DNA from 3 places in the Undibacterium sp. KW1 genome. Region 2 is predicted to be linked to each of the others. Evidence: predicted binding sites of a transcription regulator. Region 2 holds the regulator's gene; each other region holds the start of a gene.
What was found. Region 2 encodes FliA, which starts transcription of late flagellar genes. Its sites were predicted from a motif close to CTAAAGTTTNNNNNNNNNNNGCCGNTA; they were not measured.

Region 1 (5,970 bases), 250 kb from region 2:
CCTGTATGGCACCCGTTACTGCGTTGGACGTGCTGGAAATTGCAATACCATTGACTGTCAGTGCCGCATTCTGTGCAGTGGTGGTTTCAGTAAAGTTTTGTGTGCCGGCAGGATCATAATTGACCAGGCTTTGGATGGCGGCATCGCCCGTTGCAGAAATCTTAAGACTAGAGGTCGCTCCAGTTTTGGCAGAAGTGAGCACCAGATGGTAAGGTGTGGCACTACCGTCACCAACAATGGCGGCAGTTGCGCCTACCTTCGCGGCATTAATTGCATCACGGATGCCTTGCAGAGAATTGTTGGCACCATCAATAGTGACTGTGCCTATCGATTGCGTGGCATCCTGGGTAAAGGTAGAGCCCGTATACACACCATTTGCAGAAGTGCCACCAGTAATAGTGCCAAACTCAAAGGTGATGGTTGTGCTGGTGCCGCTGCCGATACTTGCTGTAGAACTGGCTTGACCAGCGCTGGAAATCGTCTGTGCCTGTGCCAGTTTTGTTACATTGACGTTATAGTTGCCTTGGGTAGAAACGCTGGTGGTAGTGGCAGACAGGATGGAGCTATCGCCAGCTGTAGCAGTTAGCGACTGAAAAGTGCCCAGATTGCTGAGGCCGGTAACATTGGACTGAAAAACGCTGAGCGCGCTGTTAAGCGTGCCATAAGCAGACAGCTTCGCCTGAAAACTGGCTTCTTTCTTCGCCAGTGTAGTCAGAGGCTGACTCTCCACCTGCATTAATTTGGTAATGAGGCCGTTGACGTCCAGATTGGCGCCTAAGCCTGTCGATTGTATGCCCACATTGTTCCCCTTGTCAGACCGTACTGTACTAAATTATCGGCAAAGACAAACCAGACTTTAGAGGGGAATTTACATGCCAATTTAAAACTTAGATGCAGGACTGACTATATGATTAGCTAATTACGCTTGTTGTTTGATCAGTAAACCCTGTAGTTTATCCAGAGAGCGCGAGATTTCAAGGGCTTCCTCGGACGGGATCTGGCGCAAAACTTCTTTGGTTTGCAAATCAACCACCTTAACGACTACTTTATTACTATGTTCTTCCACACTGAATTCTAGTGATTGTGACAGAGACTGGATTGTCTTGTTGATATCATCGACAGCTTTGGTCACTTTATCGAATTCTGGTGGTGCGGATGCAGAAGAGGCTGCCTTGACGGCATCAATGGTTTGCGTTGATGCTGCTGCAGACCTTGAAACGGGGGGGCTGGTATCGGGGCCTGTTGCACGGTCAGTGATCAGTTGTCCTGATGGAGATGCGCTCCCTATCGACCGGATGTCCATGATCTTTTCCTTCAAGAAAAATACCCCTGGTCAAAAAGATGACCAGGGGGACATGCTTTACGCTTTAAGTATAGACCTAATTTACATAAGCCTACTGCTATTAGCCACGCAACAGGGCCAGGACGCCGTTAGGCAAGCCGTTAGCCTGTGCCAAAATCGCTGTGCCAGCTTGTTGCAAGACCTGACCACGTGTCAGAGATGCTGTTTCTTGAGCGAAATCTGCATCACGGATACGGCTGCGGGATGCTGTCAAGTTTTCAGAGTTGGTCTGCAAACTTTCAATCGCAGAAGAGAAACGGTTCTGATAAGCACCCAGAGAAGCGCGGGAACTATTGATCGATTGCAGCGCCGCATCGATGGTCGTCAACGCGGCGGTGGCCCCGGCAGCGGTACCCAGATTCAGTGAAGATACACCTGCACCTACTGTTACAGTAGCAGAAGTGAAACCACCTGTCAGGTTGGCAGCTGCCAAACCAGTACCAGTACCGTTAGCCAGAGTGATACCTGCAGAGCTGGTAGAAGTCAGGGACAGTGTCGAAGTGCTGACGTCGGTTGCGCCTGTTGCAGACACGGTAATACCTGTATTGGCAGCGGCAGCAGCAGCGTTAGTGCTGGCTGTTACAGTGATGTTACGGCCGTCGGCAGCAGCCAGTGCGACTGCACCAGTTGTTGTGTTGAATGTAGCTGTAACACCTGTTTGTGTGCTGATTGCATTAACGGCTGCAGCAACTTGTGCGCCGCGTTGCGCACCAGAAGTAGATGCATTCAAGGCGCCCAGATTTACGCCGTTAATGGTAATGTCGCCAGAAGCAATCGCAGTTGCAGAAGTACTTGCAGTACCAGCAATAGTTGTGGAGCCTACAGTTGCTGTTACGCCTGTGCTGCCGCTGATCGCATTGATGGCTGCTGCTTTAGCGATACCGCTGCCGGTAGAGTTGGAGAAGGATACGCCGTCAGCAGCGGATGCGCCAACCTGGAAGCCGTTGATGGACAAGTCACCGGCAGCCAGAGCTGTTGTGGTAACTGCACCGGCACCGGCTACTGTCGTAGCGTAGCTGGAAGATGCACCAACACCCAGGGCGCTAGATTTTGCGCTGGAGATGGAAGCGATACTGATTTGATCGTTTGCTGTACCGTTGGCACCGACCTGGAAAGTTTGTGCAGAGAAGCTACCGTCAAGCAGGTTCACGCCGTTGAAGTTAGTGCTGCTGGCAACGCGGTTAATTTCAGAAATCAGCTGACTTGCTTCGTTGTTCAGAGCGGCGCGATCAGAAACGCTGTTGGAGCCGTTGGCGGATTGTACGGCCAGATCACGGATACGTTGCAAGTTGGAGCCGATTTGTTGCAGCGCGCCCTCAGCGGTTTGCGCCAGGGAGATACCGTCGTTTGCATTACGTGCAGCTTGATTCAAGCCACCGATTTGTGAAGAAAGACGTTCGGAAATCGCCAGGCCAGCAGCATCGTCTTTTGCGCTATTGATACGCAAGCCAGAAGACAAACGTTGGAGGGACGTATTCAGAGCGGATTGAGATGTGCTCAAATTGCGTTGCGCATTCAGCGAAGCAATATTGGTATTAATAACAGCCATGGTGATTCTCCTTACCTAAGTTATACAATTTTGGCGTAGTAGCCTGAAACTTTGGTCTTTCGTGCTGACTATTGGACCGCCGTTGTAAAGGGTATCGGTAGAGACTAAAAAAGTTTTAGCGTGTTTCTGAAAATAAATCTTATTTTTTTTGCTCAAGTTTTTTAACTCTTTCCGCTTGTCGACGCTTTTTTAAAATACTTTAGGGTCAAATTTGATTTAGTTTTCAGGCTTTATTTAACACATGGAAACAAAATCATTAGCTATAAAATAAGCCTGAGCATGGTGGTTTCTGGTATTTTCCAGTCTGGACATGCAGTTTTATTCATTTTGCTTACTTAATTTGTAAGTCAGATGAGGTAATTGTAAAAAAGATTAATGATAAGAAGCTGACCTGGGGACTGGACATGGCAAAAACGAGTTTTGATGCGCGAAAAGCAATGCGCGATGTTCATCGACTTTTCGATGCTGGTTCTGTTTCCGAGGCCAGGCAAGGCTGCCTGACTATCATCAGGCATTTTCCGCGTCACGCAGAAGCTTTATATGCCCTGGCCAGGATGGCTGGGGATGCGGGTGAGAGTGATGAAGCCATGGGATATTTGAAACTGGCTTTTGACGTCATGCCTCACTTTCCTGACAACAGGAAGATTGCTTTCGGCATATTCAATAAATACTTGCTGGCGAAACAGTACCCCCAATTGGAAGAGGCTGGCCTCTGGCTATCAGCTTATTTGCCACGGGACGGCATCGTTTGGGACTATATAGGGATAGCGAGGATAGAGCAGGCCAAGTTTCCGCAAGCACTTGAAGTGTTGAGCAAGGCTGTTGCCTTGTTGCCAAATAACCCCCACATACTTGCGAATATGGGCAATGTGCTGATTTCTCTCGAGCGTTGTTCCGATGCCATCGTGTATCTGGAAAAAGCACTGGCTATTCAGCCAGAGATGGTTGTTGGCCTCAATAATCTGGGAAATGCATTGCGTTTCATAGGCAAGACAGAGGAGGCGATAGCGAGTATATCGAAAGCAGTTCAATTAGACCCGGGTTTGCCCTATCTGTACAATAATCTGGGCCTCGCTTATCGTGAGCACGGTATGTATAGCGTCGCCATCGAACAATACCGGCACGCCTTGCAACTGCAGCCAGAGCTGGTGCAGGTTTATCCCAATCTGATTGATGCACTGCGCCAGAACGGGCAAGTGCAGGAATCCATAGAGTGCGGGCAGCATGCGCTGACGCTGACCCACGATATTCCTGAAATCTGGGGGCTTATGGGGACACCTTGCGCGAGGCGAATCACTTGGATGCGGCGATCGAAGCTTATATCAAAGCCCTGTCTTTCAAGCAGGATAGCCTGTCTTCTTTCAACCGGAAAATTTACACTAACCTCTTATTTTGTCTGAATTACCATCCGGATTTAACGCCTGGGGTGATTTATAACGCTTACCATGAATTTGATCTGCGTTTTACTGCGCCGCTCAAGGCAACATGGAAGAAATTTGAAAATGCCCGAGTGCCGGGTAGGCGTCTCAAGGTAGGTTATGTGACGCAAGCTTTTTATAATCATGTTTGCAAGTATTTCTTGCTGCCGCTGATAGAAGCGCATGACAAGGATCAGGTTGAGGTCTATGCCTATGCAAATCCGCCTTTCGAAGATGAAGTGACTGCCTATTATAAGAAGCAGGTAGATCACTGGGTGCCAACCCGGGATCTGACGGATGAGGCGCTGGCAGAGCGTATTCGTGCCGACGGGATTGATGTCCTGGTGGATGTGGCAGGCCATACCAATGGCAATCGTTTACCGGTCTTTGCGCGCAAACCGGCTCCTGTTTCCTTGCATTGGCTGGAGTATGGTTACACGACGGGTCTAAGTGCCATAGATTATTACTTGACTGACAAGCCTACAATTACGGACAATTGCGCACATTTATTTTCTGAGAAGGTCTGGTGTCTGGATGGCCCGGCCTATGTTTACAGACCGGATACGCGCAGGGCAGAGCTGACACCTTCACCTTTTGAAAAAACGGGTCTGATTACCTTTGGCAGTTTATCGCGTTCAACCAGGATAAATCATCGTGTAGTGCGCGTCTGGGCAACGATACTGGATGCAATGCCAAATTCACAATTAATAATCAATAGTGGTGACTTTAAAGACCCACAAGTACAAGAAGAAATGGCATCACGCTTCATGCGCTATGGTATAGACCGCTCACGATTACATATAGGATTCAGTACACCATCCTGGGAAGTGTTGAAACACATCGATATCAGCCTGGATTGTTTTCCCCATAATTCGGGAACGACTCTGCTTGAGTCATTATATATGGGCATACCATTTATCTCTCTGGCAGACCGGCCTTCAGTTGGTCGCATCGGCGCCAGCATATTGACAGCAATCGGGCATGAAGAGTGGCAGGCTTATACAGAAGATGAATATGCGCAAAAAGCGATTATCCTCGCACATGATCTGGACGGTCTGCGCAGCCTGAGGGCTGGTTTGCGCCAGGAAATGGAGCAATCCCTGCTCATGAACGAACCGGCATTCGCACGTTCAGTCGAAAAAGCTTATCGCCAGATGTGGCAAATTTATTGTGAAGGACAGGAAGAGTGAAGGCCGTTATCTTAGCTGGTGGTCTGGGTACCCGTATTTCTGAAGAGACCCACCTCAAGCCCAAACCCATGATAGAGATAGGGGGGCACCCCATACTCTGGCACATCATGAAGTCGTACTCGGCGCATGGTGTGAATGAATTCGTAATCTGCTGTGGCTATAAGGGTTATCTGATCAAGGAATATTTCGCCAATTATTTCCTGCACATGTCAGATGTCACCTTCGATCTGCAGAATAATAGTATGGAGGTGCACGAGCACCATGCTGAACCCTGGAAGGTAACCCTGGTCGACACAGGGGAAGACACCATGACTGGAGGGCGTCTCAAGCGTGTTGCACGTTATTTGCAGGGCGAGGAAGCTTTTTGCTTTACTTATGGCGATGGCGTTGCAGACCTGGATATTGCGGCTTCTATCGCATTCCATAAGCAACACGGCAAACTGGCTACCGTTACAGCAGTTCTGCCTCCAG
Region 2 (5,970 bases):
CAGCGATTTAAGCAAACAAAGGGGTGATATTGCGAAATTGCCCGCCGGCGTCATCACCGCGCCTGAACAGGCGATAGGCAAAACCATGCAGGTCTCCATGGCTTCTGGTGGTGTCATGCGTCTTGATGCCCTGAAAAGCCCTGCAGTCGTGCAACAAGGGCAATCAGTGCGGGTCATCAGCAACGGCCCAGGTTTCCAGGTGACAACAGATGCCATCGCCCTTAATAATGCGGCAGATGGACAAATTGCCAAGGCCAAGACCAGTTCAGGGCAAACCATCAGTGGCGTTGCGAAGAATGGTGGCATTATAGAAATAGTTTACTGATGGCAAGATATTTGTAGCTGGAATTAAGCACATGCAATATTTTTTTACAGTAAGGTTAAAGTTTAAAATTACACAGCCGATAAACTGGATGTAGATGTTTGTAAGTCCCACACTAGAGGGTATCGCTGTGAAAATTGATGACGCACTAAATAAGACAGCGGGACTGCCAGTCAGCCCGCAACAGGCTCGCACGGAAAAACCCGCAGAAACCGCGGTACCCGTGGCGAATTCGACGAAAGTACAAATTTCGACCCTGTCTTCACAGTTGCAAGCCTTGCAAAGTACGCAGGCGAGCAATGCTGTGTTTGAGACGAAGAAGGTGGAAGCTATCAAGCTGGCCATTTCCGAAGGACGCTTCCAGGTCAATTCGGAAAAAGTCGCTGATGGGCTTCTGGAAACAGTTAAAGATTTGCTCAACGCCAGAAAACGTTAAAAAATGAACGCAACAGGTTCCAGACATAGCGCTATTCAACAATGCCTGCAAGAAGAGGTGAGCATCATGTCTTCGCTCACTGACTTGCTCAAGCAAGAGCAAGCGGCATTGGTAGAAAGCGATATAGTCCAGCTCAATGACTTTACCCAGAGCAAGGGACAGCTTGTGGTCAAAATGACAGAACTGGAAAAAAAGCGTAACAGCTTTTTGAATGAACTTGGATTTAATGCTGATATAGACGGCATGCAGGCTTATTTGCAGCAAGCCGGCGTCGCCCAAACCAGTGCACAGGACTGGGATGCTTTATTGCAACTGACTGTGCAAGCCAAAGAAGACAACCGCACCAATGGTTTGCTGATCAACCGCAGACTATCGCTGAACCAGGCAACCTTGCATCTATTGCAAAAAAACAACAATCAGGCCGGCTCCATGTATGGCCCCAACGGTCAATCAACCGTCAAAACTACGCCAGGCAAGGGCTATATCGCCACCTGACGGTGCTTGTGCGATCCTGCTTGCGCATTGATGAAGCGCTGGTGATTTTCGCTGGCGACTAACTCTGAACACGACTTCGCTAGCATGACCGTACTGCGCCGACTATCCCGCCAGCAACTGGAAAAACTCCTTAATCTTCAGGATTTTCAGGTTTTCAAGGCCCCGGTGCCGCGCCAGACAAAGATGCCGCCGCTGGCCGCGTTGCTGGTGAGGGCAATGATGTTGCCGCCGCCCCAGATGCTGGGCTCAAGGGCACCTCTATCACAGGCTCAGGCAATACTGCCAGTATGGTGACGGATACACGCCTGTTCCTGGCCCGCGCTTCTGGCGTGTCATTGTCACTGACAGGCAGCTTTGCGCCCTGCCCTACTGCAGTCACGCGGTTTTCATCGACACCATTTTCCGTGAGCAAACGGGCGACCGTGCTGGCACGTACGGCCGATAATTCCCAATTGGAGGGAAAAATGGGGTTACTGATAGGCAGATTGTCAGTATGTCCCTCTACCTGTATGGCATGGGTATCAAGCTTGAGGACACCGGCAATCGCCCTCAGTGCCTGTATGGAATCGACATTCAGGCGCGCATCACCAGGAGCAAACAAGAGGCTGGCATTGATTTCTATGGTAATACCGCGGCTGGTCTGGGTAACCCTGACCTTGCCTTCGCGCACCAGAGGCTCCAGCACGGTCATGATATCTTTGGCCATGGTCGTCATTTGCGCTTTTTCTTTGCGCAAACCTTCATTGATACGGTTTTTGACCAGAGGCAAGGGGTCGAGCTTGATTTTTTGTTCAAGTTGCGCATCGACAGGCTTGGGATTCACCGTCATGACTTTGCCAAAGGCACCGGTCAGTGAGTTGGACAAGACCCGGTATTTGCCCTCGTTCAGGGAGGAGATGGCATACATGACAACAAAAAACGCAAACAGCAAGGTAATAAAATCCGCGTAAGAAACCAGCCATCTCTCATGGTTGTCTGGTTCTTCGTGGTATTTTTTTCTTGCCATAAGTGTATTTTTTCAATGTCACTGCATCGCTTAATTGCGGTGATTGGTCAGTCTTTCTTCCACCACGCGCGGGCTGTCGCCCAGAGCAATACTATAAAAAATATCGGACAACATTTCACGGCGCGTCACTTCGCGGCCTATGATTTCCTTGAGTTTATTACTGACGGGCAAAAATAACAGGTTAGCCAGGCCCACACCGTAGATAGTGGCCACAAAGGCAACAGCAATACCACCACCAAGCTTGGATGGGTCACTGAGATTTTCCATGACATGGATAAGCCCCAGCACTGCCCCAAGAATACCTATGGTCGGGGAATACCCGCCCGCAGACTCCCAGATTTTAGCGGCCTGACGCTGCTCCATTTCATACAGTGAAATATCGACATCCAGTATGTCTTTCAAGCGTATCGGGTCTATGCCATCGATCACCAGGCGCAAGCCTTTGCCTATGAAGGGGTCGGTAGAAGCATTCATGTAACGTTCCAGGCTCAGGAAGCCTTCACGCCTTGCCACCACACTCCAGATCAGTGCATCGGCAATATTTTTCTTGCTGCTGTCAGGTGGTTCAGACACTACCCAGCGCAACATGCGCACACCACGCACGAAGGTGTTCATCCTGCTTTGCAAGAGTACCGCACCGAGGGTACCAATGACCACAATCACAAAAGCAGCTGGTTGCACCAGCGAAGACAGGCGCCCGCCCTCGATCAGTTGGCCGCTGACGATGCCAAGTACCACCAGTATCAAACCTACTATGCTAGCCCAGTCCACGCTTTCTCCCTTAAGTATGCCCTGAGCCTGGCAACTGCCTGACTGTGTAATTGAGAAACCCGCGACTCTGATACACCCATCACGGCCCCGATTTCCTTGAGATTCAATTCCTGCTCGTAGTACAGGCCCATCAGCAATTTCTCCCGCTCCGGCAGGCTGTCTATGGCACCGATGACGGCGTCACGGAAGTCGTCATTGAGCAAATCCTGCAAGGGATCACCTGACGCATCGGAACAATAATGATCAAGGAAATGTTCCTTGGTATCCGCATCATGAAAGTCTTCGTAGTACACCAATTGGTGCCCGCCACTGTCTGTCAGCAGGTTCTGGTACTCTTCCAGGCTGAGCTTGAGCGACTTCGCCACCTCGGTTTCCAGCGGTGGCCTGCCCAGCTTTTGCTGTAGCACATTCATGGCATTTTCTATCTTGCGCATGTTCTGGCGCACGCCACGCGGCAGCCAGTCGCTACTACGCAATTCATCCAGCATGGCACCGCGTATGCGTTGTACCGCATAGGTTTCAAACTGGGCGCCATGGGTATCTTCGTAGCGGTTAACGGCATCCAGCAGGCCTATCATACCGGCCTGCACGAGATCATCCACCTCCACACTGGGAGGCAGGCGCGCCTTCAACTGGTAAGCCAGACGCTTGACCAGAGGCGCATGCTCCCTCAAAAGGAAGTTTTTATCTGATTTTCCGCTCGCGGTGTACATTTTTCTGATTACATTCCGAGACCGACACCCAGCTCAGGGACTCCCTCTGCACATAGGGTGGAACGCGCGGTCTTCGCCAATTGTTCAGCCAGCCGGGAGAATGCCAGCGAAGCAAGGGCTTTAGGAAAAGCGTCAATCACAGAGCGTCCCAAATGTGCAGCCTTTCTTACGTGTTCATCTTCCGGCACATGGCCGACGTAGTGCAGCGGCACTGCCAGGTAACGGCTGGCCGCCTGCGCCATATTCGTATAAATCAATCTCGCCTCTTTATCCGATGCACCGGACACTAAAATACCATAACCACGTCGCCCCAGCCGGTTGCTCACACGCTTGATCAATCCATAAGCGGCCTTGATCATGTCGGGATCAGCAGAAACCTGTATCACCAGTTCGCTGTCATCCAGCGTCGCCAGCGGAAAACTGTCATCCAGATTGATCTCACTATCGACGATGACCAGATCCGCACGGTTGGCAGCCACATCAAATACTTTGGACAAATGCCGGGTATTTTCGGGCGGCAGCCACGCGTGACGGGCCAGCATCGTTACCGACAGGCCTGCAGCCACCAATTTGACTGCTTCCTTCATTGTACGCTGTTGTCTCGCTACATCCAATAAGGTCTGATCAAGGTTGGCATTCAACCAGGCTCCCACACTGTTTTCGGAAGAGCGCGCATCCACCATCAACACCTGGTTACCCTGGCGCGCCAGTGACACCCCGAGATTGACCAACATGCCACTCTTTTCATCTTCTCTCAAGGCTGACAAAAAGGTAAATACCCGTGGTTTTGGCCCAGCCAGCATGCGGCGCAGGCCTTCTGCCTGATCGAAACTAGCCAAGGGACACCTCCTGACCAGCACGTCCTGATGCTTGCGCGGAAACCGCGCCAGCCATCAGCAAGGGTAATTCTTCATCCAGATAGCGGAAAGCCGCCGTTTCACGCTTGAGCTTGAAGGCGCGATCTATCAGGTAGAGCTTGTTGGCGATATGCAGGTCCTCAGGTACACGCTGTCCACTGGCGACGTAATACACCATGAGTTTCTGGCGTATCGCGATATCCAGTGCACCACCTATGGTGGCCGCCTCATCAAGCTTGGTCAGGATACAGCCAGCCAGGCCATTGCCCTGATAGGCACGCACGACTTCACTCAAGGTTTCGCCAGTTGAAGTCGCATTCAGACATAACAAGCGCTTTACCGGAGTGTCTGTTCCAGACAACATTGCCACCTGCTCAGTCACCATTTTGTCACGCTGGCTGACACCGACAGTATCAATCAGGACCGTGTGCTTGTTCTTGAGCTCCGACAAGGCGATGCGTAAATCTGCCTCATCCTTGACCGCATGCACCATGACACCCAATATCTTGCCGTAGATACGCAATTGTTCAAAACCGCCGATACGATAACCGTCCGTCGTGATCAGGGCCAGTTTGGATGGGCCATGACGCATGACACAACGAGCCGCCAGCTTGGCCGTTGTGGTCGTCTTGCCGACGCCTGTGGGGCCTACCAGGGCATACACCCCGCCCTTTTCCAGCATCTCATTTTCATTGTCAATGGTAGACAGGTTGCGGGTCAGGACGTTTTTGATCCAGTCCAGGCCATTTTCAAGCTTGCCTGCTTCAGGCAGCTTTTCCACCAGATAGCGAGACAGACTGGCACTGAAACCTGTCGCCAGTAATTCACGCAGGATTTCTGCTTTTTGTGGCTGGCGTTTTTGCGTTTGTGTCCAGGAGATTTCTGCCAGTTGCGATTCCAGCATGCTGCGCATGGAACGTATTTCTGACATGACATCGTTAAGCTCATTGCCACTCACCGGGGCTTCGATTTCACTGGCAAAACCAGATGCACCGGTCGCCGCCTTGAAAGTCGGCACACTTGCAGGTGCCTCCACGGCTCGCTCAAACGCACGCGGTCTGATAAGCGGTTGATCAGACTGGAATTGAGGACTAAGGCGAGGAGCAAAGCGCGGCACTTCAGGCACCGGTGCCTCATCGTTGGAAGCAGGTGCAATGGCACTGATGGCTTCATCTGCCATGGCCAGAATCTCCACCTTGCCGCCCACATTACGGTTGGACAGGATCACGGCATCTGCCCCCAAAGCATCGCGCAACATGCGCAAAGCTTCGCGAGAAGTGTTCGCGGTAAATTTTCTGACGTTCATGATTGACCTCCGACCAGACTAGTGACTCTAATGGTTTTTGTTTCAGGTACTTCTGCGTGTGACA
Region 3 (5,970 bases), 410 kb from region 2:
CCGCTTGTTGATGATGGTGGTGGATGGTGCCGCTATGCCTGACTCTTGCAAGGCCATCACGATACGGGCATTAAGTGCATCAAGGGCTTCATCACTGAGGCCATCAACAAGGTAGCGGAAACAGACGATATTCAAGGCGACCGGTGCCATCAATTCAAATCTTGGATACGCCAGGATACTGGCTTTAAGATACTGCCCCAGCTCGCAAGTGTGGGCAATCATCTGGCCCAGGCGCTCCGCACCATATACCTGCAAAGTGAACCAGGTTTTAAGCGCCCTGAAGCCGCGTGACAAATCAGGGCCAAAATCACAGGGCCAGGGTGAGCCGCCTGCCAGGCCTTTACTCTCGCGCCGCAAATAACTGGCTGGCGTGGCAAAGGTCGCATAATGGGCATCGCTGTCACGCACCAGAATAAAGCCGGCGTCATAAGGTACTTGCAACCACTTATGAAAATCAAAGGCAATCGAATCAGCCCGTTCTATGCCAACAAGGCGTGCAGCAATAAAGGGAGATAGCATACCCAGCGCACCAAATGCACCATCAATATGGAACCATAATTTTTCAGTGCTGGCAACATCCGCCAGGGTCTGCAAATCATCAATCGCACCAACATCCACTGAACCGGCAGTACCTACCAGCATGAATGGCGTCAATCCCGCCGCGCGGTCTGCCACAATTGCTGCCTGCAATGCCCCGACATCCATCTGGAAGTTGCCGTTCATGGGGATCATGCGCAAGGCATTTCTTCCTATCCCGGCCATATCCATGGCCTGGGCAACGCAACCATGCGCACCGGCTGAAGTATAAGCCACCAGCCGTTCAGGAAAAGCCGTGAGCCCTTGATGCCTTACCTCTGCACCCAGAGTGCGCGCCCGCGCTACCAGTACGGCAATGAAGTTAGCCATCGACGTGCCAGTAACAAACAGGCCGCTGGCAGTATCCGGAAAATGAAATAGCTCGCTGACCCAGCGCGTTATCTGACGCTCGACCTCTATCGGTATATGATCACGCCCACCCAGATTGGCGTTCAGTCCCGCTGCCAGCATTTCTGCCAATGTACCCACGGGGCTGCCCCCTCCCTGCACCCAGCCCATGAAGCCAGGATGGCTATTGCCTACCGAATACGGCAAGATATTTTTCATGAATTGTTGATGCACTTCACCGAGCTCAGCAGGCGCAATTGGCAAACCCGACTGGAACTTTGCGCGCACTTCATCCGGTATCACTTGCCACACAGGGCGCTCGCGTATGTGTTCTGCGTAATCAAGGATATCGTCCAGCATGCGATGTCCCTGCGCACGCAGGGCCTGCCAGTCATCCGGGTCCAGTGAGTTCTTTGGCGGTACGGTCATTCAGATATCCATCCGTGAATAATTGCAGCATAAAGACAAGGAGCGTCTAAGCTTATTCACATTATGGATGAGCGGATAGAAAATGAAGTGTCGAATAAAGCAAATTTTGCTGCTTTATTGATGCAAACGAATAGCTCAATAGCAATAAGTAACCTAAAGGCAACGCTTTATCTACCTCCTGCTTATTTCCAGAGCTCAGAGGGAATATTGTCAATTACCGAGGTACTCAGCAAATAACTGTTTCCTGGAGCGGGCACGTGGGCTGGACCAGTAATCCGCCACTTCCATGATGATTTCATCGCCAGAACGAATGCTCAATCGATAAGGCTTGCCCATCATTACGCTATGCACATACATGGCAAAAGCCTCAGCAAAATCGTCATAGGCATTGGTTGCGGCATACAGACTGGAAAAACCGGTTTTTTCCAGCGCCTTGTAGATGTCGGGAATTAAATCTCCCGCAACTTGCTGATCACTATAGAAGTGCAAGTTCTTGCGATGCTCAAAATCATGTCTGAGCAAAGGAATGATGTCGCCATTCATGGCGATTTGCCAGGACAGACTCAAGAAACTATATTCTTCAGTCGATTTGAATTTTTGCGAACCTATCCACCAGTCGGGTAAAAATTCGCTATTGGCAGTCATTACATGACCAAATTCATGCAAGAGCAAAAACTGCATGGCATTTTTGCGGTTATCGTTTTCCACAGTTTCAATTTGCAGATGGACTTGAAAAGCCGAGCCCGTCAAAAATGGCGTATTTTCTTTCCAGCTCGCCCAGTCATTGGCAGTGCGACCTAAAAAAGCGTCGGCATCCATGAGTGTCACCAGGCCGAGCACCTTGCCATCCGGGCCAGCAACAACGTCCGTCACCGCAGATGAACCCAGGCCCCGCCCTAAATAGACACCCAGCAGGGGTTTATCCAAAAGCTGCAGCACAGGAGGTGGCATGTCCACTATCGCTGCGCGGATATCATTTAAAAAATCGGGATTCAGTTCTGCTTGCGCAGGCAGTTGGTCAGCAGAAGTGCTTTTATTCACTTTCGCAACATAGGCCAATAATTCTTCAGGTGCTTTACCTATCCTGTCGGGGAGGGGAAGATTTGCTTGCTTTAACCAGTATTCAACATCAGAGCTGACAATCACTCTTTATCCATTCATGCATGGTCGTTCAACAAAACACCTTTTTTACCTTCCAGATCACGGGCTATAGCCAGCACTTCTTTTGAAGGAATTTGGCGCAAAACGACATTGGTTTCATTATCAACAATCTGCACCACTACTTTACCGGAGTCATTATCGAGGTTGAGATTCACGCTTTTATTCAAACCTATGGCGCGGTTGATCTGATCCACAGAGTTCTTGAGTTCTTTAGCTGAAATATCACTTTGGGGCTGGCTGTCTTTGCTGACCGCAGTTTTAGCGACGTCAGCAACTACCGGTGCAGGTGCCGCTTTAGCAACGACTGGTGCAGCCTTGACATCTTGCCGGGTATCAACACTGACACCGCCAGTGGCCCCACCTGCTATTTGATTGATGCTCATTTTGCTCTCCAGCCCTAAATTAAACCACGTGACGGATTACCGCATATTGTGTATTACGGTCGTTTTTGTCAAAAGTTTAGGTTTCTACCTAAGATAGGCTTAATTTAAATGTGAGCACATGTAAGCAACTGACTATACACTTTTAAATGAAATTTAAATAAAAACAACATTTCAAAATGACAAGATCGTATTTTGATGCAAGCACACTTTTCATTTATATCAATAAATCACTCACTTCGGCACTGGAAAACAATTCAATCAAGCCATCGGCTACTGCTCTTACCCTCGGTGAACGGCGTACATCATCATGCATGACCAGCCAAAGTTTTCTGCGCAGAGGACAAGCCTGATGCTCAATACGGTGCAGCTCGCGGTGACTCTGGCGCAAATAATGCGGTAATACGGTTACGCCAAGGCCTGCCGCCGCGCATTGAGCCAGCACCATTTGGTCATTACTGCGCAGCATGACTTTGCGCTGCGCCATATAATCTTCCAGCCATCGATGATGGGGCGTTGCAGAGTTTTTTTCATAGGCGACAAATTCCCAATCTTCTTCCTTGCGCTTTTTCAGATAAGTTTTGCAGGCGTACAATCCATAGCCCACACTGGCCAAAGGCTTGATCACCAGACCCGCCGTTTGTGGGCGCGCCATTCGTAAAGCGATGTCTGCCTCGCGCTTGCCCAGACTGACCTGGTGGCGCTCTGCCTGTAACTCCAGCTCCACGCCGGTCAAACTGGCGCAGAGTTTTTTAAGCTGGGGCGCGAGTACAAAAGTCGATAAACTGGGTGGTGCAGAAATACGCACTATGCCTTCCATTTTGCTGTTACTGAGCGCCTTTCTCTCAAAATTGAACCAGCGCTCTTCCACTTCCCGTGCATGAGTAACCAGGTCATGTCCTTCTGTGGTGAGTTGCCAGCCGCGCACCAGTCTGTCGAAAAGACGCAGTTTCAATGCTGACTCAAGCGTGTCAATCCGCCGTGCAACCGTCGTATGTTCCACCTGTAGGCGACGCGCAGCCCCGGTCAGCGTACCGCAATCGACCAGTGCCAAAAAATAGCGTAAATCATCCCAATTCATCATGGTGCAATTATGCACAGTCCAGGCGAATTTTTCAGTAATTTTCTTTCGATCCGGTTTTGATTAAGCTGCACATCAGATAAACAGACATAGGGTCTGAGCAACTGATGATTACAGCAAAGCGAGGAAATATGCGAGCCATACAATTTTTTTCACAAGGTGGGTCAGAAGTACTTGAAGTGCGCGACCTGTCAAGGCCGACGCCAAAAGAAGGGGAAGTCCTGGTACGCGTAGATTACGCCGGCATCAATTACGCCGATGTGTATCAACGCAATGGACAAAACCCGGCTACCCTGCCCTGCATACCGGGAGCAGAAGGTGCGGGCACGGTGGTCGAAGGCAATGCGGAACTAACACCCGGCACCAGAGTGGCCTGGCTGTCGCAACCAGGCTCTTATGGCGAATACCTGGCTATTCCAGCATGGAAGTTGGTCGCGTTGCCTGCAGAGGTCAGCACGCAAGAAGCCGCGGCAGCCATGCTGCAAGCCGTCACCGTACAATATCTGACCGAGACCAGTTATCGCGTGCAATCTGGCGATACCGTACTGGTACATGCTGGCGCTGGCGGGGTTGGTTTATTGCTGACCCAGGTACTGAAACATAAGGGCGCCATCGTTATCAGCACAGTATCTAGTAAAGAGAAAGCAGAGCTGGCCAAAGCAGCCGGAGCAGATCACGTGATTTTGTATACGGAAACTGACTTTGTTGCGGCAACCAGGGAATTGACTCAGCAAAAAGGTGTGCATGTGGTCTATGACTCGGTCGGCCTGACTACCTATCTGGGCAGCATGGCCGTCTTGCGCCCTTTGGGCAGCCTGGTCTTGTTTGGCCAGTCCAGCGGTAATGTGCCGCCGATAGACCCCATGCACTTGTGCCGCCAGGGCTCACTGCTCTTCACCCGCCCCACCCTCGCCCATCACATTGCTGACGCCGAAGGCCTCAAGCACCGTAGCCAACGGGTTCTTGGCTGGTTGCGCGAAGGCGTATTGCGCTTGCGCATACATCAGGTTTATCCACTGGAGCAGGCTGCCATAGCCCATACAGATCTGGAATCACGCCAGACCACAGGCAAATTAATGCTGGCAGTCAGTCAGACAGCAAAAAATGAATGGCAAGGAAAATGACATGAAAACCGCAGTTAAAACCTCATTGAAAACTCCCATGAACAACATCATCGCTGTGATTTGCCTGCTGGCCCTGTGTCTGCCAGCCAGCGCTTTCACCGAACAGGAAGTCGATAAGAATGAACAGGCACAAAAATACCTGGCAGGTACCTGGACATTGTTGGCTGCACCAGAAATTCGCACCGATGGCAGCCGTGGCGAAACCTTTGGGCCAAATCCGCAAGGCTTGCTCATCATTGATGGCACTGGCCGCTATTCACTGCAAATCTACAAATCCGAACGCCCCAAGTTTGCCGCAGGCGACAAACGCAAAGGTACGGAAGCAGAATACCGGGCTGCCGCCCTCGATACCAGCTCACACTATGGCCGCTGCTTCATTGATACCGAGAGAAACGTGCTGGTCTTCAGAATAGAACATGCATCCTTCTCTAACTGGGATGGCAGTGAGCAGGCAAGACAATTTGAGTTAAAGGCTGATGTGCTTAGTTATCGCGTACCCGCCGGCGCTAGCGGCAATGGCACAACTGCTATCTCCACCTGGAAAAAGCTGCATTAGCCAATGCTGCTTTAACCATTTATTTTCCACAACAGTTTGCGGTAAAGCATCTGTGACGAGAGATCGCAAGCGCTAATGCACTTGACTTAATATCAACTCCATGCGATTGTCCAAGCTCCAAAAAAATTAAAGTGCATGGGAAAAACACAAGCATGGATAACTTTCAAAACAATGACTTTTCAGTAAGTCAGCAATCATCGAGTGGCACTTTGCAACTTGAATTCAAGGGAAGTGGCAGCGAATATTTCCGCATATGGATCGTTAATCTATTTCTCAGTATTATCACCCTGGGTATTTATTCTGCCTGGGCCAAGG

Region 1: the regulator FliA is predicted to act here: its motif matches at 3,068-3,094, upstream of UNDKW_RS11215 (flagellin).
Region 3: the regulator FliA is predicted to act here: its motif matches at 2,951-2,977, upstream of UNDKW_RS07970 (flagellar protein FlaG).

What each region holds. Positions count from the first base shown of each region.
Region 1 covers NZ_AP018439.1:2,486,968-2,492,937, forward strand. The annotation lists gene fliD (flagellar filament capping protein FliD) at 1-799, opposite strand, end outside; gene UNDKW_RS11210 (flagellar protein FlaG) at 920-1,303, opposite strand; gene UNDKW_RS11215 (flagellin) at 1,404-2,891, opposite strand; gene UNDKW_RS11220 (tetratricopeptide repeat protein) at 3,296-4,291, shown strand; gene UNDKW_RS11225 (hypothetical protein) at 4,189-5,499, shown strand; gene rfbF (glucose-1-phosphate cytidylyltransferase) at 5,496-5,970, shown strand, end outside.
Region 2 covers NZ_AP018439.1:2,238,197-2,244,166, reverse strand. The annotation lists gene flgA (flagellar basal body P-ring formation chaperone FlgA) at 1-325, shown strand, start outside; gene flgM (flagellar biosynthesis anti-sigma factor FlgM) at 453-758, shown strand; gene UNDKW_RS10025 (flagella synthesis protein FlgN) at 762-1,253, shown strand; gene motD (flagellar motor protein MotD) at 1,408-2,259, opposite strand; gene UNDKW_RS10015 (flagellar motor protein) at 2,290-3,030, opposite strand; gene UNDKW_RS10010 (RNA polymerase sigma factor FliA) at 3,012-3,743, opposite strand; gene UNDKW_RS10005 (MinD/ParA family protein) at 3,752-4,582, opposite strand; gene flhF (flagellar biosynthesis protein FlhF) at 4,575-5,906, opposite strand; gene flhA (flagellar biosynthesis protein FlhA) at 5,903-5,970, opposite strand, start outside.
Region 3 covers NZ_AP018439.1:1,826,600-1,832,569, reverse strand. The annotation lists gene UNDKW_RS07980 (pyridoxal-dependent decarboxylase) at 1-1,353, opposite strand, end outside; gene UNDKW_RS07975 (hypothetical protein) at 1,564-2,499, opposite strand; gene UNDKW_RS07970 (flagellar protein FlaG) at 2,511-2,897, opposite strand; gene UNDKW_RS07965 (LysR family transcriptional regulator) at 3,112-3,978, opposite strand; gene UNDKW_RS07960 (quinone oxidoreductase) at 4,107-5,099, shown strand; gene UNDKW_RS07955 (lipocalin-like domain-containing protein) at 5,101-5,655, shown strand; gene UNDKW_RS07950 (YjgN family protein) at 5,808-5,970, shown strand, end outside.